3 regions of the Paenibacillus sp. FSL R5-0912 genome follow, and region 1 is predicted to be linked to each of the others. Evidence: riboswitches for the same ligand, from Rfam matches in the RefSeq annotation. Region 1 holds a riboswitch; each other region holds the start of a gene.

The links. Region 1 has a riboswitch for cyclic di-AMP ahead of R50912_RS17750 (APC family permease). Riboswitches for the same ligand answer to the same signal wherever they lie in the genome.
Positions count from the first base shown of each region.
Region 2: it holds a riboswitch for cyclic di-AMP, as region 1 does, so the genes downstream of both, R50912_RS00140 (resuscitation-promoting factor) here and R50912_RS17750 (APC family permease) in region 1, are expected to answer to the same signal.
Region 3: it holds a riboswitch for cyclic di-AMP, as region 1 does, so the genes downstream of both, R50912_RS33500 (alpha/beta fold hydrolase) here and R50912_RS17750 (APC family permease) in region 1, are expected to answer to the same signal.

Region 1 covers NZ_CP009282.1:4,225,203-4,235,645, forward strand. Annotated here, with positions in the region: gene R50912_RS17715 (protein YmzB) at 1-227, shown strand, start outside; gene murB (UDP-N-acetylmuramate dehydrogenase) at 363-1,277, opposite strand; gene R50912_RS17725 ((2Fe-2S)-binding protein) at 1,451-2,260, opposite strand; gene R50912_RS17730 (ABC transporter ATP-binding protein) at 2,302-3,108, opposite strand; gene R50912_RS17735 (FecCD family ABC transporter permease) at 3,167-4,189, opposite strand; gene R50912_RS17740 (FecCD family ABC transporter permease) at 4,201-5,259, opposite strand; gene R50912_RS17745 (iron-hydroxamate ABC transporter substrate-binding protein) at 5,478-6,500, opposite strand; gene R50912_RS17750 (APC family permease) at 6,699-8,516, opposite strand; cyclic di-AMP (ydaO/yuaA leader) riboswitch at 8,645-8,804, opposite strand; gene R50912_RS17755 (disulfide oxidoreductase) at 9,031-9,465, opposite strand; gene R50912_RS17760 (DsbA family protein) at 9,462-10,217, opposite strand; gene R50912_RS17765 (ATP-binding protein) at 10,311-10,443, opposite strand, start outside.
Region 2 covers NZ_CP009282.1:24,009-34,451, forward strand. Annotated here, with positions in the region: gene R50912_RS00105 (PSP1 domain-containing protein) at 1-105, shown strand, start outside; gene yabA (DNA replication initiation control protein YabA) at 137-499, shown strand; gene R50912_RS00115 (tRNA1(Val) (adenine(37)-N6)-methyltransferase) at 559-1,335, shown strand; gene rsmI (16S rRNA (cytidine(1402)-2'-O)-methyltransferase) at 1,332-2,237, shown strand; gene R50912_RS00125 (AbrB/MazE/SpoVT family DNA-binding domain-containing protein) at 3,071-3,325, opposite strand; gene R50912_RS00130 (HD domain-containing protein) at 3,629-4,912, shown strand; gene R50912_RS00135 (TatD family hydrolase) at 4,966-5,736, shown strand; cyclic di-AMP (ydaO/yuaA leader) riboswitch at 5,935-6,164, shown strand; gene R50912_RS00140 (resuscitation-promoting factor) at 6,452-7,612, shown strand; gene rnmV (ribonuclease M5) at 7,773-8,324, shown strand; gene rsmA (16S rRNA (adenine(1518)-N(6)/adenine(1519)-N(6))-dimethyltransferase RsmA) at 8,321-9,205, shown strand; gene yabG (sporulation peptidase YabG) at 9,279-10,178, shown strand.
Region 3 covers NZ_CP009282.1:5,566,843-5,577,285, forward strand. Annotated here, with positions in the region: gene R50912_RS23625 (MarR family winged helix-turn-helix transcriptional regulator) at 1-94, shown strand, start outside; gene R50912_RS23630 (arsenite methyltransferase) at 155-961, shown strand; gene R50912_RS23635 (arsinothricin resistance N-acetyltransferase ArsN1 family A) at 984-1,478, shown strand; gene R50912_RS23640 (cation:proton antiporter) at 1,557-2,789, opposite strand; gene R50912_RS33500 (alpha/beta fold hydrolase) at 2,898-3,713, opposite strand; cyclic di-AMP (ydaO/yuaA leader) riboswitch at 3,721-3,854, opposite strand; gene mnhG (monovalent cation/H(+) antiporter subunit G) at 3,853-4,212, opposite strand; gene R50912_RS23655 (Na(+)/H(+) antiporter subunit F1) at 4,202-4,495, opposite strand; gene R50912_RS23660 (Na+/H+ antiporter subunit E) at 4,495-4,977, opposite strand; gene R50912_RS23665 (Na+/H+ antiporter subunit D) at 4,983-6,458, opposite strand; gene R50912_RS23670 (Na(+)/H(+) antiporter subunit C) at 6,455-6,787, opposite strand; gene R50912_RS23675 (Na+/H+ antiporter subunit A) at 6,775-9,627, opposite strand; gene R50912_RS23680 (universal stress protein) at 9,673-10,305, opposite strand.

The DNA.
Region 1 (10,443 bases):
TGGACACGGTAGACTACCGCAATGCCGAGGATGTCCTTGATGAATACCTGGGCAGTGCACTGATTCTGCGGGGAACGGGAAATACACTCAATGCAGACGGTGAGCTTGTGCCGCTTCCGCAGCCTAATTATGAGATCGCAGTAAGCGGGCTGAAGCTGAATACAATAGCTGAGGATAATGTTGAACTGGAGACGGACAGAGCGAAATATTCGCTGGCTTTGAGCTAAATGCTCTAGTACTGCAGGGAAGTTGAGCGCGTCTTGTTATTTCCCCTCTACTTGAGACACATACAGGCCATGGGTGAAACACACCCATGGCCTTACACACGTCTATGATTCAAATATAAGAATTTACTAGCTGATCTATGCTTCTTCCCCGAGAATCTCGACTTCCGTCTCCAGCTCGACATCGAATTTATCCTTGACCGTTGAACGCACATGCTGAATCAGTCCGATGTAATCACTGGCCGTGGCATTATCCGCATTGACGATGAATCCGGCATGCTTGCGCGATACCTCCGCTCCGCCGATGCGGGTACCCTGCAGGCCGCTCTCCTGAATCAGCTGGCCGGCATAGCGGCCCGGCGGCCGCTTGAACACACTGCCGCAAGAAGGATATTCCAGCGGCTGTTTGGATTCCCGGAGATAGGTCAGCTCATCCATGGAGGATTTGATCGCAGCAGGATCACCCGGCTGAAGGGCAAATCTGGCCTCCAGCACAATATACTCTCCGCTGGCAAAGATACTTTTGCGGTAGCCCCACTGAAGCTGGTCACCCTGCATAGTAATTAGCTGTCCGTCCTTATCAATCACAAGTGCACTTTGCAGCACATCCTTAACCTCACCGCCGTAAGCTCCGGCATTCATATACAGCGCCCCGCCTACCGTTCCGGGGATGCCGCAGGCGAACTCCAGCCCCGTAAGCTCCTGCTCCAGCGCATATCTTGAAGCATCAATAATCTTCGCCCCGCACTGCGCGTAGAGCAGTCCGTCCCGGATGCCCATTTCCGTCATGTCAGAGGTCTGAAGCACAATACCACGGATGCCGCCGTCACGGATAATGACATTCGAGCCGTTTCCAAGTACAGTAAGCGGAATATTATGATCCTGCGCATATGTATATATTCTCTGAATTTCATCGTAGGTTGCCGGAGCAGCCCAAATATCCGCTTCCCCGCCCATGCGGGTATACACCAGATGCTTAAGACTCTCATGATGCTTCAGCGAGCCTGCGGTGACCAGCTGCTGCAGGTCTTTATATATGTTGTCTATATTCATACTTCATGCTCCTAACTCTATGGAAATGATGATCGTGATCGTCTGCCTGCCTCAACTGTCTGTGCATCGCGGCAACCACAACTTTAACAACGAACAGGCTCCCTTGTCAATGACAGGAGCCTGTTTGGAAGCTGCATACAGCATTATTATGTTTCATCATTCCCGATTATAACCTAACTCCCGGCCGCAGCACGCTCTGAGCGGAATTCTTCCCTTCTCGCTGCACGTTCCTCTTCTTTCATCCGGGGGCAGGTATAACATAGACGGCCGCCTTCTGTCCGGTAATACATACAGCAGCGGTTGCGCATCTGTACAGTCTGCTCCGGGTCAGCGATCGATTCAATTCTCCGTACCTTCACATGAAACGGATTCCGGGGCATCTGGAATACTTCAGCAGGCAGTTCATCTTTCAGATAGCTGTAATCTGCTTCAATCTGCTTAAGCACCGCAGGATCAGTAATTCCGGCTGCAAAGGACTCCACATAATAATTGAATTTGGACGGCATCTGTCCCCAGACCTCACCAAGTGATAAACCGCTCACCTGTGAAATACAGCGTACCAGAGGCCCGGCAGTCTCTTGATAAAAGCGGGCAAACACATCATTTCGCCACGCGTCCCTGCTCTGCTGTTCCTCAGGAGCCTGCTCGGTCTTCCACACGTGAAGGGAGAAGGCAATCCGGCAATATCCGTCTGCCGGAATGAGATGAATCCCCAGATTCGCTAGGCTGAGCCCAGGAACGAAGGAGAATCCTGTGACTGAATACTGAACCGCAAGCGCCAGATTGGACATATAGCCGCCGAAATATGCCGCAACTGCTTTATCGTCCAACGCTTTCATTAACGGCCCGTAAGTGTCTACAAATGCCCTCATACCCTGCTCATGCACCAGTTCAGCCGCAGCGAAGGAGTGCAGAGCCCCCTCCGGCACCGCAGGATGCAGGTCAAACTTGGTGGTGAATTCCTGAATCAATTGTTCGTTCATTGCACTGCCCCTTTCCGCTCACTAGTCCGCACAGCTCGCGCTTATAGTCCAGCTGCCTTGTACGCGGCCAGCTCGTAAGGAAGGCACAGCGGCACTCCGGTACGCGGATCAGGCACAATATCGGCTTCAATGCCGAATACCTCGCGTAGAACTACCGGTGTCATTACGTCAACCGGCGCCCCTTCACTGATCACATTACCGGATTTGATCGCTACCATATGCTGTGCATAACGGGAAGCATGGTTCAAATCATGTACCACCATGATAATCGTCCGGCCTTCTTCTTCATTCAGCTTCTGCAGCAGCTGGAGCACCTCCAGCTGATGGGCCATATCCAGGAATGTCGTCGGTTCATCAAGGAACAGAATATCTGTCTGCTGCGCCAAAGCCATGGCAATCCAGGCCCGCTGACGCTGTCCGCCGGAGAGCCGGTCAATCGGGCGGTCATGGAATTCTGTCATACCGGTAACTTCGATTGCATTAGCAATGATGCTGCGGTCTTCAGGCGTCATGGTGCCGAAGCCCTTCTGATGCGGGTAGCGGCCGTAACCCACAAGCTCAGATACAGTCAGACCGTCAGGCGCAGTAGGATTCTGCGGCAGAATCGCCAGCTGCTTGGCCACCTCTTTGGTGGACAGGTTATGAATGGATTTGCCGTCGAGCATGACACTGCCGCTCTTCGGCTTCATGATGCGCGCCATCGTCTTCAGAATAGTTGATTTACCTGAGCCGTTCGCACCAACCAGCGCTGTAATCTTCCCTGTCGGAAGTGACAGGTTCAGCCCCTTCACAATCAGCGCCTCTGCGTATCCGATACTCAGCTGTTCTGTATTCAAACGTTCCGACATGATACTCACTCCTCAGAATTTTAATTTTTCATGATAACTTCGCTTATGAATGCCTATGTTAAGCCTTAGATTTTGCCAAAAGATATAAAAAGTACGGGGCGCCGATGATTGCCACCACGATACCTGTAGGTATCTCTGTTGGCTGCAGAATCCAGCGCCCGATAGTGTCTGCGGTGAGCAGCAGCAGCGCGCCTATCAAAGCGGCTGCAGGCAGCATGATCTGATGACGCGGGCCTACAAGTCTGCGGGCGAGATGCGGTGCAATCAGTCCGACAAAGCCGATGCCTCCGCTGACCGAAACGCAGGCGCCTGCGAGAGCCACTGCAGCAGCCAAGAGCAGCAGACGTTCCCGCTCCAGCGGCAGCCCAAGTCCCTTGGAGGTTTCATCCCCTAGGTTCAGTACGTTAAGCACCCGAGCTTTGTAGAACGCGAACGGCAGCAGAATCAATATCCAGGGGAGCAGTGCCAGCACGAATCGCCAGTCTCCGCCCCAGATTTTACCGGCCAGCCAGATGGCTACGAACTGATAATTCTGCGGGTCCAGTCTCAACGACAGGATCAGCTGAAAAGCGTAAATGCCGGCACCTACGGCAATACCGATCAGGATCAGGCGTGTCGGCGAGAGTCCGTCGGCTCTCCGGTAGGAGAGAAAATAGATCAGTGTGGCCGTAAGCGCGGCACCTGCCAGCGCCAGCAGCGGAAGAACAAAGATGGGCCCCGCCGTGGTTGCCGGGACAAATGAAATGAAGATCAGCACTGCAAATCCTGCTCCGGCGTTAATACCTAGAGTTGAAGGTTCGGCAAGAGCATTGCGCGACAGGCCTTGCAGAATAGATCCTGATACTGCGAATCCCGCCCCGATGAGCAATGAGATCACTATACGCGGCAGCCGAAAATCAAACAGAATCAGGTTCTGCTGTTTGGTTCCTTCACCGAGCAGAGTATGTAGAACATCAAATGGTGATAAGCGCATGAAGCCGGTATTCATACTGACAATAAAAATAATGATGATAAGTACAGCAAGCAGCATTAGAATACCGGCTTCTCTGGTGCGGCGCGATTTCGCTGAGGGTACAGACATGGTCCTGTTCATTACAGCTCCCCCTTGCGCTTGCTGGCCAGATAGATGAAGAACGGTACGCCGATTACTGCAATCAGGGCACCTATTGGTGTTTCATAAGGCGCATTAATCATTCTCGCAGCGATATCGGCAAAGAGGATCAGCACGCTCCCGAGTACTGCCGAGCAAGGAATGATCCAGCGGTAATCCACCCCCACCAGATAACGGGTAATATGCGGAATCATTAATCCGACAAAAGCAATCGGCCCCACCGTCGAGACTGCCGCTCCGGCAAGAATGACCACAATGATCATCCCTGCGGTCTGTACCAGCCGTGTGCGCTGCCCCAGTCCTGCGGCAACATCCCTTCCCAGGCTTAACAGCGTGATGGAACGCGAGAGCACCAGCGACCCGATAAGCGCACATGCAACCCAGGGGGACATAATCTTGAGCTGTGTCCAGTTGGCTCCGCCAATCCCTCCTGCCATCCAGAACGCGATATCCTGGGAGAGGTGATACAGAATGGCGATGCCTTGGCTGAGCGCCAGCAGCATGGCACTGACCGCAGCACCCGCTAAGGTCAGGCGTAGCGGTGTCAGCCCGCTATGGGACAGCGAACCGATGCCGAAGACTAAGAGCGATGCCACAGCTGCTCCAATGAAGCAGTAGATCATGATATACATGAAAGACAGCGAAGGGGCAAAGGCGAAAGCCAATGCCAGGCCAACACCGGCTCCGGCGTTAAGTCCCAGCAGCCCCGAATCCGCCAGCGGATTCCGGGTCATCCCCTGCATGATCGCGCCGGCAACAGCAAAACATGCACCCACCAGCGCTCCGGCCAAAGCGCGGGGGATCCGCAGCTCCCGGATGACCTGATGCTGTCCCAGCTCCGGATTGAAACGGAAGACAGCTTCCCATACAGTAGCCAGCCGGATATCTGCCGCTCCTACCGATACAGACAGCATCAGCCCGAAGACGATGGCGGCTATTCCGAGCAGCAGGATCGTAGCTGCAGCCACCGGCCGCGACTTGATGGGTTTATCCTCTGCAGCCGTAGAAGGATTGAGGTTAGAACGTGTGGATGAAACCATAAGCCGTCTCCTTAACAGGATTATTACTTGCTTCTAATTGATTATCATTCTCATTATCGCAAATATATGAATATTGTACAAGCAGATAACGCGTAATCTATACTGGACGCCCTCATCTATCGCTCCATTTAAAAAAGGTGCAGATCATCGTATCCGGGGATACAAGGACCTGCACACTCTCTACCGGCAAAAGCTGATTACCGGCATTTGAACGCTGCTTATTTTACAAGACTGCTCAGAGCATCATCAATTGTTTTGGAGTTAGCTATAGGACCGCTGTACAGCCAGCTGGTTGATCTGCCAAACTCATGAACATTCCCCGCCTTAACAGCCGGAATCCCCTTCCAGATCGCGCCATCCGTAACTTCAGCAGCATCCGCCCCGTCACTGTTCACAAGGATGATATGATCTGCAGTCAGCTCAGACAATTTCTCAAGTGAAATGGGATTCCACGTTGCTCTGGACTCTGCAGGAATTTCGGTAACCAGATTCGGAAGCTTCAGGCCAAGGTCACCATACAGGACTGCCCCGCTGCTGCGGGTTTCATCTACTATATAGAAGTTCTTGGATACCAGCCAGAGGATGGCAACAGACTCATCGCCGATCGCAGCAGAGATTTTTGTTTTGGCTTCCGCCGCTTTTTGATCATAGGCAGCAATGGCTGCTTCAGCTTCCGGCGTTTTGTTCAGTAGCTCACCGATCTGGAGCAGCGATTTGCGCCAGTCTTTACTGATTTCATCGCCGAGTACATACGTAGGTGCGATTTTGTTCAACTGATCATACAGACCGTTCTGGACTGTGCCTTCCGATTGTACGATGTGGAAGTCCGGTGCAAAACTAGTTACGGCTTCGAGTGGAAGGTCATAGCTGATGGTTGGAACATCCTTAAGCTCAGCTGCGAGGTAATCCTGAGTGCCGTTTGTCACGGACCATTGGGCAACCGGAGTCACGCCGAGTGCGACCAGATAGTCTTCCAGATAAGAAGCAAGCACACGCTGCGGGTTCGCAGGGATAGTGACTTTATGTCCCATGGCATCCGTTACTGTTTGGTCTACCGCTGGGGCTGTCGTTTCTTCCGGTGCAGTTGTAGCTTCTGCAGTTGTTGCAGGTGCCGTAGTTGCCGCTCCTCCGTTATTGACTGCATTGTTATTCCCGCATGCGGATAGTAACAACGTCGTGGTCATGAGTCCGGCCATAGCCAGCTTCATGCTTGTTGATCTTTGCAGGTTGAACGAAAACATATAATACCCCTCCTGTATATACATTCATTATTGGTCAAAGGTGATTGTGGCCTTCGCCTCACATAAACTGATGATATTGATTCTCATTCTCTCTGTCAACTAAATTATCTGGTTCCATGTACACTCACACTGCGCATAACAAAAAACGGCTGCTCCCGCAACCTGCGGAAACAACCGTTATACATATAAAGGGTATGTCTATTTGTGCAAATGATACGGCACAGTTGCTATAACGATATCCTTCTGATTCATCAGATAAGAGCGGATGAACAAGCTGGTCTGATTATGCAGAATCGCCTGCCACCAATGCTTCGTAACAAATTGCGGAATGAGTACAGTAATATGGTCTGTTGAAGCGGTTTTCCACTCCACCGTATCGATGAATTTCACCAGCGGGCGGATGATGCTGCGGTAACGCGAGCGGAGTACAATCAGGCGAACCCCAGGGTTCCACTCTTCCCACTTCTGTTCCATTTTGTGAATCTCTTCTTCATCGAATCCGACATATACAGCCACCACATTCTCAGTCAATGACTTCGCATAGCTGATTGAATGCAGTACCGCGCGGGTGACACCGGCAACAGGTACAACCACTGTGCTTCCTTTAATGCAAGGTTTATCCGTAGCCGGACAAATGCGCAGCTGATCGGCAATATTCATATAATGGCGGTGAATCCGGTGGAACACGATGATTACAAGCGGCAGGAAGATGAAGGCCATCCATACACTCGAGAATTTAGTAATAATGAAGATGAGCGTAATGGTCAAGGTTGTGAGCATGCCTACTGTATTCACTGCGAATTTGCTCTGCCAGCCCTTAGGCTTGGTTCTGTACCACTGGACCATCATGCCAAGCTGTGAAAGGGTAAACGGAATGAATACCCCAACGGCGTATAATGGAATCAACCCTTCGGTATTACCGTGAAAAGCGGCTACAAGCACAGCCGACATTACGCCGAGGAAAATAATGCCGTTGGAGAATCCCAGCCGGTCTCCGCGTACCATGAAGGCGTGGGGTAAATATTTGTCTTTGGCGAACATGAATGCCAGCAGCGGGAATGCCGAATACGCTGTATTCGCCGCCAGGAACAAGATTACTGCGGTGATGCCTTGGATGAAGAAGTACAAACCGCCGCGGCCAAAGGTAGACTCGGTAATCTGCGACACAACCGTTGCTTTCTCGTTCGGCATGATACCGTACCAATAAGCCAAAAGCGTAATCCCCGTGAACATAGCCCCGAGAATCAGACCCATAAGCACCAGTGTTTTAGCCGCATTTTTCTCAGCCGGTGCTTTGAAGTTAGGGATCGCATTAGATACAGCTTCTACCCCGGTCAGTGCCGAACAGCCGGAGCTGAAGGCCTTAAGCAGAAGGAACATACTGACATTCGATACCGCCGAGCCGATCTCAGGAACCTGGGCATGAGCACCGCCGGTTGCATACTTGAAGACTCCCGCGATAATCAGCACAAAGATGGAGACGACGAACAGATATACCGGAATGGCTATGAATGAAGCTGATTCAGTAACCCCCCGCAGATTGACAATCGTTAAGAGCAGAATGACAGTAACCGCTATAAGTACACTATGATTATGAAGACCCGGGAACGCTGATGTGATCGCATCCGTTCCCGCCGAGGCGCTTACCGCCACCGTTAAAATATAATCCACCAGCAAAGAGCCTCCGGCAAGCAAGCCGGTATGAACCCCGAGATTAGTTTTGGCGACAATATAGGCGCCTCCGCCCTGCGGATAAGCAAAAATGGTCTGCCGATAAGACAGGATTAAGATGACCAGCAGGCCCAATACGGCTAATGCAATTGGCAATGAGTACCAGATAGCTGTGAAGCCTGCGGCCACGAGTACAATTAAGATTTGTTCTGTTCCGTAGGCTACAGACGAGAGCGCATCAGAAGACAGGACAGCCAGTGCTTTCACCTTGGATAACTTTTCATGATCGAGTTCGTTCGACTTCATCGGACGCCCGATCAATAGTCGTTTTACCTTGCTTACCATTGTAGTAACATTTCCTCTCTTTGTTAAGTTGAAACGGCAGTACCGCGCGCTGTTTTCATAAGTGGATTTCATAAATGCAGGCACAGAAATAGGCATACGGAAATGATCCGCATGCCTTGAGTGCATGGTCATTATCCCACTATTGCTTACGAGGTTAGCTGGCGGATTCGGGCTGTGGTAGCCCTACGGTTTTCGAGTCTGCTGACCCGCTTCCGATTCACCCCGTTGGCACTCGGCCAAGTTTGGTTCCCCCGTTTTTCCTTCCGGAAAATTCAGCGCATATTCAACTTCTCACAAGGACTAATATTAATCTACAATGACTCTTCCGTAAAGCGTTGAAACAAATGAAAAAAGAATGAAAAACAACCAAAACAACCAAATCCATGATCCGGTATGTCTTGATCTTTCATTCTCTTTCATTATCACTTTATCGCGTGATTTTACAGCATTTCTGCTTAATAATTTACACTCAATTTAAGGGAAATAGTTACTCTTCATTCTGCCTGACGGCTTCTTACTCACCTGCATCCTCTTTACGCCCTGTCCATAGCAGAATTGTGATTAATGCGAACGCAATGAGTGCCAGCAGCGGGATGGTGATGAATCCGAAATAATTCAGATAATCCGTGTTGCACGGGACACCGATTGTACATGGAAGCACCTTGCTAAGTGCCGGAATTTTCTGCTCTGCGTAATGATAGATCGAAATGCTTCCGCCAATCAAACTTAAGGGCAGCACATAAGGGATAATGCGCTTATCCCCCCGGTAAGTGGCGATTCCGAGCAAAATAAGCTGCGGGTACATAAATATCCGCTGAAACCAGCATAGCTTGCAGGGCTCATATTTCAGCACTTCACTGAGATACAGACTGCCTGCTACAGCAACAACCGAGACGAACCAGGCCAAGTAGAGACAATTCCGGCGGCAGAATGCAGAGAATTTATTCATTGTGCAGCCACAGCTTCCGCAGCTACCTTGATTTGAGCATCAATTTCCTCCATATTAAAAGGTTCATTCACCTTGACTCCATTCACAAACAGTGATGGCGTGTTGGTTACACCGGTGTCTGTGCCAACCTGGATATCTCTCTCCAGTTCGCTTTCATAGGTCTTGTCTTCAATATCCTTACGCAGCAGGTCGAAGTCAATGGGCAGTTCTAATTGCTGTGCCAGACTTACCAGGAAGTCCGGTGTTGCCCACTCCACCTTTTCTTCACCCTGGTTAGCATAGATGGCATCGAAGAATTTCCAGAAAGCCTCTTCATTCTGATGATATACGGACAGTGCCGCTAGTGAAGCTGTTCTCGAATCTGTACCAATAAAGGCCAGGTTGACGAAGTAAAAGGCTGCTTTATCCTGATTGACATACTCCTGAACGATTTGCGGTTTAATCACCCCGGTGAACTGGGCGCAAGCCGGACATTTGTAATCGCCGAATTCAACGATTTTGACTGGAGCATCTTCTTTGCCCAGCCGTGCCATTTCACTGTAATTGAAGTCAACGGGAGCCGCAGCAGATCCTGTGGTTGAGCCGTCCTTCGAGGCCAGCATGAATAATCCCACAAAAATAATAACGACTAACGCCACTGTACTCACGATCAGGATTCTCGTTTTCTGCTTCTGCTGCTCCTGCTCTGCCCGGCGTTTCTCCTGCTTGCTCATCTGGGGAAGCGCGACATTGTTCTTTTTCGGTTTGCTCAAAGAGAGTTCCTTTCTGTCCATAGGACTTTCGTGATAAAAGATAAGTTACTTTAAAATTATATAATTAAAGTTCTCTCCTTGGCAAACTCTACATTATACGGCTTTGGTAGTCGCAGGCACTCCGCTGTCTTCATTTTCTTGGTTGTAAATCAGCTCCGGCGATAAATCCAGCGACTGTAGCACAATTCTGAAAAAGAACTGGGTCCCGCCGCCCGGCGCCGGTTCC
Region 2 (10,443 bases), 3.5 Mb from region 1:
GGCAAAGTAGTAGGTATTAATGCCGGAAGCCGCACAGTTCATGTGCAGTTGTTTGAAGTGGGCAAAGTTAAAGAACTTCCAATGGATGATGTTGTCGTCAAGTAAACCATTATAAGGTTACTTTCGGGGTGGAAACTTGGAGAAGAAAAATATATTTGCACACATGCAGGAGATGGAAGCGCAGATGGATGAAATGCGCGCCACTCTAGGAGATTGGAAACAGACGGTTAAAGAGCTGATGGAAGCAAACCAGAAGCTTAGTCTGGAGAATGAGCAGCTACGTATCATATTGAAAAGGGAAGCCCCTCTGGATAAGGCCGCGCTTTCTGCTGAGGCGGAGGCTATACTGGCTGCCGAAGGCAAAGAAGAGGTTGTCGGAGAAGGTTACGATAATCTGGCCAGACTGTACCATGAAGGTTTCCACATCTGCAATGTCTATTTCGGGCATTTGCGGACGGAAGGCGATTGTCTGTTCTGCCTTTCTTTTCTGAATAAATGAGGATATCCAGCCGTAGGAGATTTTCGCCTACGGTTTTTTTGAATTTGGAGGAATGTACAATGACCAATTCGTTTAACGATACCCCGGTGTCCTTGCATAGTGCGGAGCGGATCGATGACTTGCTAACCCATGATCTGCGGATTATCCAGAGTGACGAAGTATTCAGCTTCTCTATGGATGCTGTACTGCTGGCCCGGTTCGCCAGTATACCGCCGCGCGGAAGAGTACTTGATCTATGCACCGGTAACGGAGTTATCCCTATGCTGCTGACCACGCGCACCAAAGCTTCTATTGAAGGGATAGAAATTCAGCCCCGTCTTGCCGACATGGCCCGGCGCAGTGTAGCTTTGAACAGGCTGGAGGAGCGGGTGCTGATCCATGAAGGTGATTTGCGGGAGCTGCATAATACCGCAGGGTATGGTGTATATGATGCAATAACGGTTAATCCTCCCTATATGCCGCTTAACGGGAGCGACCTGAAGCTGAATTCACATCAGGCCATGGCCCGTCATGAAATTGGCTGTACGCTGGAGGAGGTCATTCAGGCCTGTGTCCGGCTGGTCCGCACTGGAGGCAAAGTCAGTATGGTACATAAGCCGCAGCGTCTGGTGGATATCATCAGTCTAATGCGTAAGCACCGGCTGGAACCGAAGCTGATCCGCTTTGTACATCCCCGTGCCCATCTGGAGGCGAATATGGTACTGATTGAAGCGGCGCGCGACGGGAAGCCGGAGGTGCGTTTACAACCACCTTTAATCGTATATAATGAGGACAATCAATACTGCCCGGAGATTATGGATATTTATTATGGGAACAAAGAGGATAACAGCCAATGACGATAACATGCCAAAGCAGCTTTCAAAATAACAATGACGGAGCAAAGCCCGAAGGATGCGGCTGTCTGTATCTGGTGGCTACACCGATCGGTAATCTGGAAGATATGACGTACCGCGCGGTACGCACTTTGAAGGAATGCGATATTATTGCCGCAGAGGATACGAGACAGACGCGTAAATTACTGAGCCATTTTGAAATTACACCCTCCATGCTGTTCAGTTACCATGAGCATAATAAGGCGGCAAGCGGACCTGAACTGATACGCTATATAATAGAAGGTAAAAATTTAGCCCTTGTCAGCGATGCCGGCCTGCCGGCGATTTCTGATCCTGGAGCTGATCTCGTAGCTCTTGCTGTAAGTCATCAAATTCCGGTCATTCCGATTCCCGGAGCTAACGCGGCGCTGTCAGCTTTGATTGCTTCGGGATTGCCTACCGCCAGCTTCACATTTATCGGTTTTCTGCCCAGAGAGCGCAAGGATATCCGGGCCGTTCTGGCACCTCTCCGCTCAGCCCAGGGCACACTACTCTTCTATGAGTCACCGCATCGTGTCGCTAAGACGTTGGTTCATTTGCAGGAAGCCTTTGGCAACCGCCGGGTTACACTGGCCCGTGAGCTGACCAAACGGTATGAGGAATTTCTGCGCGGTACGATTGAAGAATGCTGTGCCTGGCTGGAGGAGCATCCTCCGCTTGGTGAGTACGTAATTGTGCTTGAGGGGGAGAGCAAAGAAGAGGCGGAGCTCGCGGAGTCTTCCTGGTGGCGGGAGCTGAGCATCGAAGCTCATGTGACCCACTATGAAGCTTCAGGCCTGACGCGAAAAGACGCTATGAAAAAAGCGGCCTCTGACCGCGGCTTGGCCAAGCGTGATATTTATAATGCGCTGCTGGAGCGGGAATAAGGGGATAGCGTAACTGATCACGTTTATTGCGAGTTAAGTATCTGTTAGATAAACTCTGAAATAGCTCAGATGATTAGAATGTATGATGAAATAATTGTATTCTATACACTTATATGGATATAATTATTCCTTATATTAGATATAAGTGTAGTTTGTACATTTATATTTATGGAAAAAGGATAATTTAGAGGATATGTATGGATATAATTGTATGAAATACAACTAAAACAATCAGCCGCTCACTTTGGTATTAAATAACTGTACAGAATGCAGCTATCCAATTTTTCCAAAACCGATTATCCAATATTGCACCTAAACATTTTCCAGTATCAACTGGCTGCACCAATGTTAACGCCACTCTGACAGATAGCGATTCCCGCAGGGAGAGCGGTTCCACGCTCAAATGTCGCTTAAGAGCGTAACCGCACGGCCGCTGCAAATGCGAAGCGTGCGGCGGAATACTGCGCATGGCAAGGCCCTGAGGACTTACCTTCAGGGAGTCCGAAAAGGGCCGGTCCACCGCTGAACATTGCTTCCTTCCGCGCCATCTGCAGAGTTAGCCAAACTTCCGGGTGTCCAGAGGGCCGGGGCCCTTGGGGCCCTCCCTGTAGGGAGGGTTTGGGAGGGGAAGAAGAAGTTAAGGGTTATGATCTAAAGGTTATGATCTAAGGGTTATGAATTTAATAGTTAATGTTTAAATAGGATAAAGGGGCATCCGGGGAAAGTCCCCGAAAAAAGTGCAAAAAAATACCTCCCGCGCGAACGGGAGGCCAAGGAGATATAAAAAGGTTAGAATTAACAATTTGATTAGTTCCTATTATAACCTATTTGTTTTAGTTTGTCACAGGGGTAGGGATAGCAGAAATACATTCATGACAAACAATTTTACCTTTGAAATAGGTTACATTCTCAGCATTGCCGCAGAAAATACAGGCAGGCTCATATTTCTTAAGCATGATCCGCTCACCGTCCACGTAAATTTCGAGCGCATCTTTTTCTCCGATACCCAGTGTGCGGCGCAATTCAATTGGAATAACGACCCGTCCAAGCTCATCTACCTTACGTACAATTCCTGTTGATTTCATCATTACAATCGTTGCTCCTCTCAATGTTCAAAAGCGTCAATATTCGACATTGTTCACTGTTTTATGATATTTATAATACCAACCATTCCCAAAACAGTCAACCTTTTTTGAGGCGAATTTTAAGGAAACTTTAAAGGAAACATTCATACCGCCATTGATTAGGCATATATCCTAAAAAGAACCTCGAAAATATTTGTCGATTTGTAAGTTGTTAAATTGTCATAATTCGACAAAGTACGACAATATTTATTATTATAACTGTAATTTCATCCTATTTCTATGGATATTTTCAAAGGAGTTGATCTCATGAAGCAACCGTTGACAGAAGAGAAGGTATTTAAGGATCCGGTTCATAACTACATTCACGTCCAGGACACCATTATCTGGCGACTGATTAACACCAAGGAGTTCCAGCGTCTGCGGCGCATCCGCCAGCTTGGCACCTCTTATCTGACTTTCCATGGAGCAGAACACAGCCGGTTTTCCCATTCGCTTGGTGTTTATGAAATTACCCGGCGGATTATATCGCAGTTTGAAAGAAGCGGATATAAGGATTGGATGCCTGAGGAGAGTCTGCTTACCCTGTGTGCGGCACTGCTGCATGATCTGGGACATGGTCCGTTTTCCCATTCTATAGAAGAAGCTTTTGAGATGGATCATGAGGACTGGACCTGCCGGATCATTCTGGAGGATACGGAAATTACCGCTATTCTGCGTGATGTAGCTGAGGATTTCCCTAATAAAGTAGCCTCTGTGATCTCCAAAACGTATGAGCATGAAATTGTTGTCAATTTGGTGTCGGGGCCGCTGGATGCAGACCGGATGGATTACCTTTTGCGAGATGCCTATTATACAGGGGTGAATTACGGAACCATTGACATTGACCGTATTCTGCGGATGCTGCGCCCCTATGACGGCCGGGTAGTTGTTAAAGAATCCGGCATGCATGCGATTGAGGATTACCTGATGTCACGTTATCAGATGTACTGGCAGGTCTATTTCCATCCGGTAACACGCAGCTCGGAGATTATTCTGCGCCAGATTCTCCGCAGAGCCAAGGAGCTGGTGCAGGAGGATTATGGTTTCCGGTTCATGATTGAGCCGCTTAGTGATTTGTTCCGCGGGGATATAACGGTGCAGCAGTACCTGCTGCTGGACGAGGCTTTGATGCAGACAGCCTTCATGCAGTGGACGCTGGAGAAAGATGAAATTTTAAGCGACTTGTGCAGCCGTTTTATTCATCGTAAACTGTATAAATATGTGGAGATGGAGCATCTGGATACAGAGACGATTGACGAAATCCGCCGCAGCTTTGCGGGTGCCGGACTGCGAGCGGATTATGATCTGGAAATCGATTTTCCGACAGACCTTCCTTATGATGTATTTCGTCCAGGGGATGCTTTTGACAGTAAACAGATTCTGCTTCTTGACCGTCATGATAAGCTGCGGGAGATCTCTGAGGTATCAGATATTGTACGCTCGATCAGCGGGATTCACCGAGGCAGATACCATCTCTATTTCCCGCAGGACAGGCTGCAGAAAGCCCTTCCACGGCTGCCGTCCTCCATTGCAGATATTTTTGCAAAATAACCTAAAATACTTGTAATTCTTCATAGAAATCAAGGCGGAAAGGATGTAATATAATGCAGTTATTCGACACACATACCCATCTGGATGCTCCGCAATTCGACGAGGACCGCGAGGAGGTAATCGCCCGGGCGCTGGAGTCCGGAGTCAGTAAAATGATCAATATTGGCTTCAACCGGGAGACGATACCGACAACGATGGAGCTCGCAGAGAAATATGATTATATTTATGCAGCGGTGGGCTGGCATCCCCAGGATGCATTCAGTATGAAGGAGGGCGACCTCGAATGGATCGCTTCGCTTTGCAGCCATCCCAAGGTAGTGGCCATCGGCGAAATCGGACTTGACTATTATTGGGACACCTCTCCTAAGGATGTACAGCATGAGGTATTCCGCAAGCAAATCGGCCTGGCGCGTGAACTGAAGATGCCCATCTGTATCCATAACCGCGATGCCCACGAGGATGTAATCCGGATTCTGCGGGAGGAAAAAGCGGGTGAGGTTGGAGGGGTGATGCATTCGTTCTCCGGCAGCTGGGAAAGCGCCAAAATGTGTCTGGATCTCGGCTTCCATTTGTCCTTCGGGGGACCGATTACGTTTAAGAATGCCAGGGTGCCCAAAGAGGTGCTCGCCCAGACTCCGCTGGACCGGCTACTGATCGAAACGGACTCCCCATATTTGACTCCGCACCCCTTCCGCGGCAAGCGGAATGAGACCGCACACGTAAGACTTGTAGCGGAGGCAGCTGCGGCAATAAAAGGGATTGATTTACAGGAATTGGCTGAAATTACGTATGCGAACGCACTGGAACGATTTGGGATTGTCTGAAAACGGGAGAAAAAGCGGTGAAAAATGAAGTATAGCCGATATATTAAACTTTTATAGTCCAAAAACGGCTGAATATTACAATATTTTAATCATTTTTTTACGTAAACGTGGTTGAATCGTCCTTTACAACATGCATCAAAACAGGATATCATCTTTTCAGTGCAGTGAGCTGTTGTTACTGTGACAGTCACTATTTCATGGATCGTCTCGCTGAGTCTCCGTATGGAGAACGGGGGAACCAATAAATGCCCTGCCGCATGCCCGTACATAGAGTACAACACAGAATTGCCGCAGAATTTATTTGATTTCTTCACGTGGTCTTTGGGGTGAATTTGAGGGCAACCGCCGTGAGCGGGTGACCTGAGATAGGGCGTCTCTCTTATGCCCGAACCCGACAGCTAACCCCGTAAGCGCAAGTAAGAGAGGAAACCTCGTGCATAAACATTCCCGCGTATTCGACACCGGAGAAGCCACGAAAGAGTCCTCTGTGAACTCTTTTTTGGGCTTTTTTTGTTATGAATAATGCGGATGTTCCCGGCATACTGTTATACAACAGATATCCGGAGTAGCTATGCCGAGCAGGCGATCCATGAGCAGGAAACGCTGGAGCAATGCGGGCGTATCCTGTTGCAATCTCAAACCTAGTTTCGTCAGAAATGATGCAGTCACCATGATATAACTTGGACGACGGGGCTATGTAAGGAGGATGGAGAGAGTGGGCGTATTCCAACCAGAGGTATCCCATGATTCGCAATCATCCAGCAGGTCTTTCGCATTACGGCTGAAGCAAGTGAATCCTCGCGTACTTTCACTTGCAGGTGTGATATCAATTGTTATCGGACTGTTAATTCTGCTGTACGTACACGGTCAGAGCAATAAAGAAATAATTTTAGTTATAGACGGACAGGTGCAGACACTGGAAACGCGGGAAACGCTGCTCAGTGATGTGCTGGCAAAGGAACAAATTTCGCTGCAGCCGTATGATAAGCTATCTATTGGCCTTAGTGATGAAATACAAGACGGCGACCGTGTCGTAATCACCCGTGTGCAGAAGCTTTTGCTTACTGCAGACGGTGCAACCAAGACCCTATACACCACCGAGGATTCGCTCGGAGATGCCATTACCAAGCTGGGTTACAGCCTGGAGGGCAATGATAAGATTTTCCCTTCGCTTGATACCGCAGTCACACCCGACATGGAAGTCAAGATTGTCCGTATTACCAAGCAGACCGTACAGCGGACAGTAAACTTGCCTTTTAAGGTCATCAAAACCGCAGACCCCTCTCTGTATAAGGGAGACGTAAGAGTTGCACAGGCAGGCAAGCCGGGCGCGATCATCCAGCATATCGAGAAGATATATCAGGATGGGGAGCTAGTCTCCATGAATATGGTCGGCAAGGAAGTTCAGACGGTAACCAAAGACAAGGTTATTGCCGTCGGCACCAAAGCGGTTCCGAAGCCTGTTGTAGCTGCTGCAACTACATCCAAAGCAACAACAACCTCCAAATTATCCAAAGTCAGCGCGAAGAGCAACAACGTCACGAGCAAGGCAGGCGTAGATTTTGAATACAAAAAAATGATCAAAAACGTATCTATGACGGCGTATTCCTCGGAAGAACCGGGAATTGGAACACGTACCGCCTCCGGCACACGCGTAACGGAAGGCCGCACTATTGCAGTGGATCCGAATGTAATACCAATTGGCTGGTGGGTGTACATTGAGGGATTAGGGTTTCGCCGAGCAGAGGATACCGGCGGTGCCATCAAAGGCAACAAGGTGGATGTTTACTACGATTCACTAAGCCATGCCCGTAATTTCGGCCGGAAGTCGCGGACCATCTATGTGATTGGACCTGTGAAGCCGGAGCTTAACTAAGCGCCAAGTCTTTTGCAAATTAGCGGTTTATAAGATATAGTGGGGGTAGCACTTACGGAATTTAGAGAGCTACCGCTCATCACTTATACATTCTTTAGCCAAAAAGAAGAGGAGCGAATCCTCTTCTTTTTGCGTTTTAGAGTAGGGGAGTAAATTATTTATGATTAAAGAATTAATTGTCGTCGAAGGTAAAAGCGATACCGTAGCCGTTAAGCGGGCCGTAGAAGCGGATACGATTGAAACAGGCGGATCCGCAGTGGACCGCAAGGTCATTGCGAAGATTACATTAGCCATGGAGCGCAGAGGGGTTATCATCCTCACGGATCCCGATCATGCCGGAGAACGGATTCGTAAAATTGTCTCCTCCAAGGTGCCCGGATGCAAGCATGCGTTCATTCCGGAGAAGGACGCTACCCGCAAAGGGGATATAGGTGTGGAGAATGCTTCGCCTGAGGCCATCCGCCATGCGCTGGAGCATGTTCACACGTCTTTTGAGGGGGCGCCGGCTGTAATCGGGCTGGATGATCTTATGGCCGCAGGCATGATGGTACACGCACAGGCAGCAGAGCGAAGAATGCAGCTTGGCAATCTGCTCGGTATCGGTTATTGCAACGGCAAGCAGCTGTACAAGCGTCTGGCGATGTTCGGTATTACACGCGAAGAGTTCGCGCGCGCGCTCGCCCAAATTGATCAGGGAGGCATTACTTCATGAGCGAAACTCTGAATATCTCATCACCAACCAGAACCAAAGCAATAATACAGCGGTACGGGTTTTCGTTCAAAAAAAGCCTGGGCCAGAACTTCTTGATCGACCAGAATATTCTGGACAAAATTGTCGATGCTGCAGGCCTGGATACTGCCGCAGGCGCACTGGAGATTGGCCCGGGTATCGGAGCCCTGACGGAAAGGCTGGCGATGACAGCGGGAGCAGTCACAGCGGTGGAGATTGACCGCAGACTGATTCCGATCCTAAGGGATGTCCTCTCACCCTATCCCCATGTAAAGATCCGCAATGATGATGTACTGAAGGTCAATATGCAGGAGCTGTTTGCCGAGGATTTCGCCGGTGTGGACCGGGTCAGTGTAGTGGCCAACCTCCCGTATTATGTAACGACCCCTATTCTCATGAAGCTGCTGGAAGAGAAGCTGCCGCTTGATAACATCGTCGTTATGATCCAGAAGGAAGTTGCAGAACGTATGGCGGCTTCTCCGGGCGGTAAAGAGTACGGAAGCCTCAGCATTGCCGTCCAGTATTACAGCGAGCCTGAACTGGTCTGCATGGTACCCCGCACGGTGTTTATTCCGCAGCCGAATGTGGAGTCAGCCGTCATCCGGCTGAAGGTCAGAGAGCGCCCGCCGGTTGAAGTAGCTGATGAGAAGCATTTCTTTGATGTCGTCCAGGCATCCTTCACCCAGCGGCGCAAGACAATTGCCAATAACCTGAAGGCCCGCTTCTTCCCTGAAGAAGGACGTGAACGTCTGGAGGCTCTGCTGGCGGAAGCAGGGATTGAGCCCTCCCGCCGTGGTGAGACGCTTAGCCTGGAGGAATATGCGCGTCTCAGTGCTGTCCTGCTGGCAGCAGGAATTGCTTAATCAATAGAAAACGCGCTGTGTGATGAACCATCCGGGACCTTTGCCCATAACATGGGGTAGAGGTGGTGTTGAAATGAATTTAGGAGACTTGGTCGTTCGTAAATCTTATGGCGGCGATGTGACCTTCCGGGTGGATAATATATTTCAGAATCGGGCCGTCATCAAGGGGACTGAATTCCGTCTGCTGGCGGATTCTCCGCTGGACGATTTGGTGCAGGTGCCGCCTACCCGGATTACCGAGCGGGGGCAGCAGGCACAGATCAAAGCTATAGAATCCCTAAGCTGGCTGCGCAAGAACCGCCAGGAGCAGAGCCAGCGCAGCGGAGAGAGTGTGTCCGGGACATGGACCCAATCTCCGAAGGAAGCTGCTTATTTTGAAGTGCCGGGTAAGGTGCTCCATCTGGACGGCGACGCGCTTTACCTGAAGAAAAGCCTGAGTCTGTATGAGCAGTTGCGCATACCCGCCGAAGGGCATCACATTCATGAGTCCAAAATGGCGGAGACCTTATACCGGCTGCTGCCCCGTGTGCGCCCGGATATTGTGGTGATTACCGGTCATGACGGAGTACTTAAGCAACAGCAGGCTTATGATCTCTACAGCTTGAGCAGCTACAAAAATTCACAGAATTTTGTTGCGGCCATCCAGGTGGCCCGGGAGTATGAGCGGAATTTCGATGCTCTGACGATTGTTGCAGGGGCCTGCCAATCGCATTTCGAGGCGCTGCTGGGCACAGGGGCGAATTTTGCCAGCTCACCGGGAAGAATACTCATTCATGCCCTGGACCCCGTCTATATTGCGGCCAAGGCTTCGTTCACTTCGATCCGCGATACGGTCAATTTGAGCGATGTATTGAACCATACCATTAGTGGCAACCAGGGAATGGGCGGAATTGAGACCCGCGGGAGCTTCCGTATCGGGATGCCCCGGCTGCAAAATCTTGCTACCCTGAAGGTGGCGCCTTCGGTGATGTAGTGGCAGATATAGAGAAGGAAGGATAAGCGATCCGGCTTATCCTTCCTTTTTTCGTGGAAATATAAGAATTTATATGTTTCACACGATAACTTATCCTTCTATTTCTCGCTGAAACAACACCGTCCCTTAAAAGGACGGCAAAGCCGTTTCTACTTGGCAGATTTGCGTTCAGCATTACCGCTAACAAGGAGCTTAAGCCGGGACTTCGTGATGCTAAAAAAATTCCGTTGACAACTTTTTTGGCATCATCTATAATTATTTATTT
Region 3 (10,443 bases), 1.3 Mb from region 1:
CGAATTTGAAGTAGAAACATTACTACGATCCATTAAGCTTTTCAATGAAGCCATGGGGAAATCCAGCAATTGCTGCGCACCTGTAAAAGGGTGATTTCTCTAGTCTTATATTTGCAATTTGCAAGTTATTCCACTATACAAGGAGTGTTTAATCATGAACAAACTTACTAATGACCAGATCCGCCAGAATGTACGGGGGCGCTATCAGACAATCGCTGTAAAAAAGGTCGAAGCTGCCTCTTCCTGCTGCGGACCTGCTGACAGCAGCTGCTGTGACTCCCCATCTGATTTTGATGCCATATCCGCTAAGCTGGGTTATTCCAGCGAGGATCTGTCTGCAGCTCCTGAAGGCGCAAATTTAGGCCTTGGATGCGGTAACCCTCAGGCTATTGCTGAACTGCAGGCGGGTGAACATGTTCTGGACCTTGGGAGCGGTGGTGGATTCGATTGTTTCCTCGCTTCCCGGCAGGTAGGTGAGCAAGGCCATGTTATCGGTGTGGATATGACACCTGAAATGATCAGCCGCGCAAGAGATAATGCCATTAAAGGAAAATTCAACAACACGGAATTCAGATTGGGCGAAATTGAACATCTCCCCGTCGCTGACAATTCAATAAACGTGATTATCTCTAACTGCGTGATTAACCTCTCACCAGACAAACAGCAAGTATTCCGTGAGGCCTATCGTGCCCTTCAGCCTGGCGGGCGTCTGGCGATCTCTGATATTGTAACTACAGCTGAGCTTCCCCCTGAGATCAAAAATGACCTGGGCGAACTATATTCTGGTTGTATCTCCGGAGCCTCTTCCATCGCTGATGTAGAGCAGATGCTTCGGGAAAGCGGCTTCTCTGAGATTAGCATTGAGCCCAAAGATGAATCCAGAGCATTCATCAAAGATTGGGTTCCCGGTGCGAACGTTGACCAATTCATTGTATCTGCTGTAATTAAAGCGAGAAAGTAAGCATTTGGAGGCTGTTCATATGATCACTACATTAACTGTTCGTCAGGCCACTTCAAAGGATACGGAAAGCATCCTTCGTATCTACAACCAGGGGATCGAGGACCGGATCGCTACGCTCGAAACGGAGACGAAAGACTCCTCCTATATGAAGGCATGGTTCAACGATCACCAAGGCCGCTTTAGTGTTGTGGTCGCTGAACTAGAGGGTGAAGTCATTGGCTGGGCCTCCCTAAATCCTTATTCGCACCGCTGTGCCTATCATGGAGTCGCTGACCTCTCCGTTTACATTGACCGCAGCTTTCGTGGGCAGGGTGTGGGTAGTTTTCTCCTAGAGTCCTTACACAAGATAGCCAAGGAAAACAGCTTTTATAAAATTGTTCTCTTTACTTTTCCGTTCAACCAAAGCGGTCAAGGGCTATACAAGAAAATGGGTTATCGGCAGGTTGGTGTATTTGAGAAGCAGGGGATTCTGAATGGAGAGTTTATTGACGTGATGATTATGGAGAAACTGCTTTAATTGTACCGTTCTCCCGGTGTTTAATAACCAACTTATCGATCACTCCAATGGCAGAAACATAATAGATATGAGCATTTTTCACTTCTCCATTACATTATCCTGGGTCAAATCCAGTTTCTTTACCAGCGGCTTGATGGTCAACCCTTGAACCAGCAGGGAGAACAAGACAATACTGAAGGTTAAGACCAGGATATTCTCCCTGCCTTCAAATGATGCCGGCAGACTCAATGCGAGTGCAATGGAGAGACTTCCCTTTAATCCGCCCCAATTCAAAACAATCTTCCAGGAGGCCGGAAAATTCTTCAGAAACCTGAGACTGGCATACAACGCAATGGTCCGTCCTGCCAGTACGATAAGAATCGAAGCGACAATAAGCAGCCATTTATCAGTAAAATCAATATTTCTAATCTCAAGTCCAATCATCAGGAAGATCAATGAGTTAGCCACCAGGGTGATGACATCCCAAAATGAATTGATATTTACCTTCGTGGTCTCTGACATACCTATCCGCGAACCGTAATTTCCAAAGATCAGCCCGCTTACCGCGACAGCAATAACTCCGGATACATGAAAGTGCTCCGCGATAAAATAGCTTCCAAAAAACAGCAGCATGGAGAATCCGATCTCCAATGGGAAATCATCATAAAGACGAATTAATTGCGAGAACAAATATCCCATTATCGCTCCGATAAGGATACCGCCTAAAGAAAATTTTAGGAACAGCAGAATTCCGCTGCCAACCCCTACCCAGCCCATTTCCATATAAGACAGCAGGTACACCGAAGAGATTTGAAACAGCACTACAGCAATCCCATCATTAAAAAGAGATTCTCCTTCTATAATAGTAACAATATTCTTCGGGACACCCAAAGATTTAAAAATCGAAATCACACTAATGGGGTCTGTCGCACTCATCAGCGCAGCAAAGGTGAAGGAAACAATAAGCGGAAGGCCCAGCCCCCAATACACAGCCAAGCCGATGATGAGAAATGACAACAAGGTTCCTCCAAAAGCCAAAGCCAGCACCGGCTTATGTTGCTCCCGAAGATGGGAGAAAGGAAGCTTTAAGGTGGCATCCCCCAAGAGAATCGGTAAGAATAATGAGATGATGATCGCCTGAAAGACATGCGACTGGGTGATGAAAGCCTCTGCTTCCACCAAAATAGGAATATGCACAAACCCCAGCAGCAGCCCCACCACTACAAGCGCGATGGAATAGGGCTGATTCATTTTTTTGGCAACTGCAATGACTCCCATGGATATGGCAAGCAGAATTAATATCTGAATAAATACATCATCAAACTGATTCATATAACACCCCATATATTGTTTTTTAGAGGAAAGATTTCTTCAGCGAATCAGTATCCACATCTATTCTATTATTAGCAAATCAGCTGGCAATAATCATCTATCTCCCTCCTACTTGCCGGCCGCCGCCCGCTGAAAACTATGCTGTTCCCTAAGATAATCCAGCAATATACGGTTGAAGAGCTGGGGTTGACACAAGTGACTCGGATACATGGCATCTTCAAGGATCGCTAGGCGGGCAGACGGATACTTGCCGGCTGTTCTTTTCACCTGCTCCAATGCCCATTCATTCTGATTCCCGGATACAACAAGAACAGGAACCTGCAGCCGTAACGCGAATCCGTAGCTGTCCGTTTGTCTAAGTGCCAGCCGCTGCATAATTAATTCAGTGGTCCGTTCATGCACAAGCTCTTTCCTGAGAATATGATAAGCTGAGAGCCATTTATTGTAGGTGATGCGTAAAGAACGGATAAACATTTCGGCAGGAAGATAATGGGCGGCCCATGCGCAGACCTCGAAGATTCCTTTCACTTTCCCGCCTCTAGCTGTGTATTCTCCCTGGAAATAGCTGTCCACCAATACCATATTAATCACCCGCTCAGGGTACAGATAGGCGAATTTCTGGGCGAGCACAGCACCACTGGAACAAGCTACGATAACAGCCCTCTCTACAGCCAAAGCGTCCAACAACAGCTTCAAATCTTCACATTGTGTGTCTACGATCCGGCTAATCTCCACATCCATTTTCCCCGATTGTCCGTTCCCTCTTAAATCGAATACGACCACTTTCGCACGCTTGCTGAAATAATCCGCTTGCGGGTCAAACAGATGATGGGAGGTCGAATAATCATGAATAAAAACAATGGGCAGACCGCTGCCCGACATCTCGTAATACAGCGACGTTCCATTCACTTCAATATGCGGCATAACCAATGCATCCTCTCATGAACGCTTGCGGGGTTAGCTGCCGGATTCGGGCCCTGAAAGTAGCCCTACTCGTTTATCCGAGATTCACCCCATATAACCTGGTTCCCCCGCTTCCTATAAGGAATTCAGCGATTAAGTATTATTTTGCAGACGTTTCCTGACTTTCTTCCCCCAGGACCTTCAGATCATCCTGTATGCTCCCCTTCCACAAGGGGACTCCGGAACGGTAGGCTGCCCGGCCATTTAAATGGCCTGCCACCGGTGAAGTGATGAATACAAAAACAATCGCCAGCAGCAGCTTGACATTAACCGTTCCGTCTTTAAACCAAAAGTACAGGAAGCCTCCTGTCAGCAAGCACAGTACCCCGAAGGTTGCACTTTTGGTAGCCGCATGTGAACGCAGGTACACATCAGGCAGCCGGACTAAGCCGAAGGCACTTAAACCGCAGAAGACTGCACCAATTACCACAATAATGGAGCTAATCAGTTCACCTGTCATTCGGGTTCCCTCCATCTTCTATAACGGCTCCCCGTTCAATATATCTGGCCAGTGCCGTTGTTCCAATAAACGTAAGAATACCGATAACCAGAATGACTTCTAGAAAATCCTGGGTATCCAGCAGCATACAGAAAACGGTGATCATAGCGAGTATATGAATGCCTATCGTATCGAGTGCGGTAACCCTGTCTGAACGGGTTGGCCCTTTCAGGAGACGGAACAGGCATGCCAGCATCGCCAGCGCCAGAATGATCATGGCCACAGTTAGTATAACTTGGATCATTACCGGGTCACCTCCATAATTGCCTGTTCGAAAGTGCCTCTAATCTGCGTGACCAACAGCTCTGCATCTTTAATATCAATAGCATGAATGTACAGCGTCTTGCCATCCTTCGAAACATCAAGGGTCAGGGTTCCCGGTGTCAGACAGATCAGGCACGATAACAGCGTAACCTCCCAAGCCGAGGTCAAGGCAGTCTCATAAGCAAAGATGCCGGGACGTATAGCCAGCTTCGGACGGATGATATGGCCGATGACCACGAAATTCGAGACCGTAAGTTCACGGGCAAAGATCAGCAGAAGCTTCAGTATAGCCCATATACGTATGAGATAGAATGGCCGGGTCCGGGCCAGGGATTTCGTCAAAATCAGCAATAATATAATACCGAGCACATAGCCTACGATGAAGCTTGAACCAGAGCCATTGTTATTTATCGCCATCCACAGAAAGGCAATCAACAGATTTAACAGGAATTGTAGGGCCATCTTCTCTACTCCTTCATTATGGCTTCAATGTATAGCGCAGGTGAAGCCAATACCTCTCCAGCCTGCGATACATAAGTATACACGGACTCGGCACCAACCCCCATTGCAATCACAAGCAGCAGGAGTCCGGCGGCAACAGCCGATGCAGCCTTCAAGCTCACTTTAGGCAGCTCTTTCACAGGTTCATTTCCCCAGAATGCCAGCCTGAACACCTTCATCAGGGAATACAGCACCAGTAAGCTCGATCCTAGTCCAATTAAGGACAACGTCAGCATTCCCTCAGCCAGAGCTCCGCGGATGATCAGGATTTTGCCGGCAAACCCGCTCAGCGGCGGAATACCTGTCAGGGCAAGCGCAAGAGTAAAGAACATCCAGCCGATGAACGGATACTTTTTAATCATCCCGCCCATACTGCCTAGCCGGTCAGTTCCAGCTGCGGATATAATTATCCCGCCCAGAATAAACATGAGTCCCTTGGCCAGCATATCGTGCAGCAGATAGAAGACCGCCCCATTCAATGAATCTGCTGTCCCAACAGCAAGTCCAAAGGCTACAAACCCAACGCTGATAATGACGTTATAATTCAGAATCCGCGGGATATCCTTATACGCGACTGCCCCCAGGCTACCGAGGATCATGGTAGCAGCAGCCATCCAGGCAATCCAGGCATGGGTGAAGCCGGGATCGTTAACAAACAGCAGCGTGAAGGTGCGGATGATTGCATAGAGTCCAACTTTGGTCAGTAGAGCACCGAATAATGCTCTGACAGCCGGCGGAGGCGCACTGTATGACCCTGGAAGCCAGAAGAACAGGAACAGCCCTGCCTTTAGGGAAAATACAATCAAGAACAAAACAGCAATCACATTAAGCACACCGCCTTGTCCCGCTTCAGCGATACGCTGGGACAGGTGTGCCATGTTGAGTGTTCCTACTGCTGCATAGAGATAAGCTACCGCTGCTACAAACAGTGTCGAGGATACGATATTAATGAGCAGATATTTCGACGTTTCTCTTAGCTGAAGTTTGGTCCCTCCGAGTGAGATAAGCGCATAAGAAGAAATCAGCATAACCTCAAAGAAGACAAACAGGTTGAAAATATCCCCGGTAAGAAACGAGCCGTATACCCCGACCAGCAAAAACTGAAAGAACGTATAATAATAGAACCTCTCCCGCTTCTCTCCGATGCTGCCGAAAGAATACAACAGAATCGCAAAACTGACGATCGAAGCCATCATTACCAGCAACACAGCAAACATATCACCTACAAATACAATGCCGTACGGAGGAGCCCAGCCCCCCATCTGCAAGGTCTGTATGCCCTCAGAGTGGACACGTGAAACCAGCAGCACTGCAACCAGAATGTTCAGCAGACCGCTGAGCGCACTAATCACGCGCTGAAGCCGGATCTTCTCTTTGAGAAAAATCAGGATGACAGCCGTAGTCAGCGGAATGAGAATCGGGAGTACCAATAGATTGCTCATTCGTTGTCCTCCTTAATGCTGTCCATTTCGTCAGTACCCAGCGTCTGGTAAGACCGGTACGCGAGTACGAAGTAGAAGGCGGTAACCCCAAAGCTGATTACTATGGAGGTTAGAATCAATGCCTGCGGCAGCGGATCAACATAAGTATCCGCTTTGCCCAGCACAGGGGCCGCACCCTTTTTGAGCCCGGCCATTGTGAGCAGCAGCAGATGGACACCATGCGTCAGCAGGGAGGTTCCCAGCACAATGCGCAGCAGGCTTTTGGACAGAATCAGGTATACACCGATCGTGAAGAGAATGCCGACCGCCACCGCCATTAGGAGTTCCATTTCTTTTCCCCTCCGATCGATAAAATGATGTTCATCGTCACACCGACTACGGCCAGGTATACGCCAAGGTCAAACAGGACGGCAGTCGCCAGCTCCGTATCACCAAGCACAGGCAGATGAAAATGGCCGAAAGCATGACTTAGAAAAGGAGCATCAAACAGGAATGAGCCTGACGCTGTTAGAATCGCCAGCAGGAGTCCGGAAGCTGTAAGCAGCCGGTAATTCACAGGGAGTACCTTGCGTACCTGATCCATTCCAAATGCGATTGTAATGAGGATCAGCGCAGCAGAAGTCATCAATGCCCCGATAAAGCCTCCCCCCGGATGATTATGTCCGGCAAAGAACAAATACAGGGAGAATATCAGAATAATGAGGACAATCCCCTTAGACATCGTCTGCAGAATCACGTCATTGCTGCGCAGCGGTAACGTCCCCTTCTTGGCGGGCTGGAGCGGCGGCAACTCCTCCTCCATTCTCAAATGAATCAGACCATAAATGGCCAGTGAGGCGATGCCAAGCACCATGATTTCAAACAAGGTATCAAACCCGCGGAAATCTACCAGGATGACGTTGACAACATTCTTGCCGCCAGCCAGGTTGTAGCTTTCTTTCAGGAAAAACTCGGAGATAGGTTCAAAAGGACTGGTACCCATAGCCGCCAGAGCGATCAACGTCATTGTAATACCGGCTCCAAGCGCAATGATCAGATTAGGCAGCTTAAAGCGCAGCGGCTCCCTCTGCTTCTTCAGCTTCGGTAAATACCGGAAACAAAGAAGGAACAGAATGACCGATACGGTCTCTATAATCATTTGGGTGAGTGCAAGATCCGGTGCCCGGAAAAGAACGAAAAGCAGCGTCACCATATACCCTACACCACCGGTGAATAGAATCGCGTTGACACGTGACTTGGCAAATGGAACCGCAAAGGCAGCCAGCAGCATTGCTGCTACAACAGCCGTTTCATAAAAAGACAATGAGGCATACTGCTCCATGCCGAAGCTTATGCCTGGCTGCCGCAGCAGAACTGTGAGTAACGAAATGATGAAAAAGCTGAAGATATAGAGCAGGTAATGGCGATTGGAACCTGTCATATAAGCATCGGTCAAACGTCTTGAACCATTCTCGAGCAGTCTTAGCGAGAAGTCATAGATACGGTTCAGCGTATTGCGTCCGCTTGCTTCGCGGTCCAGTACCCGCAGCCGGGTATAGATTCTAAATAACAGCGTACCTGCTGCTATAACGCCGAGGGTCATGAAGATTTCCGGTGTCCAGCCATGCCAGAAATGAATAGATACCTCAAAGGCTTCTTCCGGTGCGAGTAATCCCGTATGGATGGAAGACATTGCCGGTTCAATCAGCGTAGCAGAGACCAGGTCAGGGAAGAAAGCAAACACTACAGCAAGTGAAATTAGAATCACCGGTGACAGCAAGAGACCCAGTGGAGCTTCATGCGGAACTTTATCCAGTTTGTCTTCCCTCAGCTTGCCGCGGAAGGTCTTGAAGACAAAGATCATGCTATATACAAAGGTAAACACACTGGCAATCCAGGCAATTACCGGAAAGAGCTGCATCCAGTATCCTGAGCTCAGGATGTCAAACTCCCGGATATTGAGCACAGAGGTGAAGAACATTTCTTTACTTAGGAATCCGCTGAATGGCGGCAATCCAGCCATGGAGAACGCCCCGATCAATGCGACAGAGAAGGTGACCGGCATGAGAGACATGAGCCCTCCAAGCTTGCGCAGATCGCGGGTACCCGTCTCGTGGTCAATAATGCCCACAACCATAAACAGACTGCCTTTAAATACAGCATGATTAATGAGATGAAAGAGCGCTGCTGTAGTAGCCATCGTATAAAACACTGCATCCCCCGTGCCGGTAAAGAAGGCTGCCGCCGACCCGAGTCCCAGCAAAGACATGATCAAGCCGAGTTGGCTGATCGTGGAGTACGCCAGTAAGGCCTTGAGATCCGTTTGCCGGATGGCTTTGAACGACCCATAGATTAGAGTTACTAGCCCTGTGACAGAAACGAGCCAGAACCACTCGGATTGTCCGGCATATAGAGGGGTGAGCCGTGCTACCAGATAGATCCCCGCCTTAACCATGGTAGCCGAGTGAAGATACGCACTGACCGGAGTCGGCGCTTCCATGGCATCAGGCAGCCAGATATGAAATGGAAACTGGGCGGATTTCGTAAAGGCACCCAGGAGAATAAGCAGCATGGACGGGATAAACATGGCACTTTCTGTCAAGGCTCCTGCCTGTGCAACAATCTCGCGGATACTATAAGTGCCGGTCATTACATAGAGCAGATTAAATCCGGCAAGCATCGCCAGACCGCCAAACACAGTAATCAGCATGGACTTCATTGCCCCATAAGAGGATCTTTCCCGGCGGTGCCAGAAGGCAATAAGCAGGAACGAAGAAACACTCGTCAATTCCCAGAATCCGTACAGCACCATCAGATTATCTGACAGGACAACGCCCAGCATTGCTCCCATAAACATGAGCAGGTACATATAAAACTGGCGGATTCCCTCCATCAGCTTATCAAGATAATAAATGGAATAGAGCACAACCAGGGCACCCATTCCGGTAATGAGCAGGACAAAGAGCAAGCTGAGTCCATCCAGCACCAGAGATATATTCACCCCAAAGGACGGCATCCAGGTGATATTGTTTACAATAGGATCTCCAGCCCGGATGGCTGGAATTCTCGTCAGGAAATAAATGAAGAGAGCCGCGGGAAGGGGCAGAGCGATCCAGCCCAGGTGAAAACGTTTATTTCGCTTCAGCAGCAGCATAAGCGCAGCCAGCAAAAACGGAAGTAGGATAATCATATGCAGCAAGGCTTAATCCCCCTTTCTAGTTTTGGTATAATCCGCTTAACGGGGCTTAACCCATTCGTTCTGTACAATTCTCAAATATTGCGCTTCACCGTTTCTGACGATTTTGAACAGGCCGGTATTGAAATCCGTATCGAGCTCACGAAAGAAAACCCCCTTTATGGGTTCAACTCCATCCGGTTCATCCATAAGGATATGGCGGTCGCCCTCTTTGACTAGATACGCAGAGAATCCTTGCTCATGGGACTTTTCGAGCAGCTCCGGATATCGCTGCACCGCAACGATATGAAGATCAATCGGTCCCATCCGCTCCAGCAGCTCATTGATGAAGCTTCCCCTCGTAATCTCCTGCCATAGCGTTTGGCTTGACTGTCCGAGTACAATTTGCGTTATTTTGTTATCCTTTGCAGTCTCCACAATCACATCAGCCGTTTTTTTGCCATTACATTTGCGGATCACAAATTGTCCGCCGGCCTCCTGGGTCTGTTTCTCCCAGCCAGACAGGTACTGCTGCTTCTCCCGGTTATATTCATTGTCTCCGGATGCATCTACTGTAAGCACAATCAGCGGAGCATTGAGCAATTTAGCCAATTGTCCTCCACGCTGTATTAACCGCTGCCCGTGGGGGCCATAATGCACACACACCATGATGCTCTCATTGTTCATTTCCATTTCAAAACCTCCGTGACAGTAAATTTATTCCAGAAAAAAAGCACAAAAAGAGCCCGCTGTTGGCAGGCTCCTCCGGTTAACTCCGTATACAATTATTGCAATTATATAGTCACCGGAGGAGAATGTAAAGGAATTTGC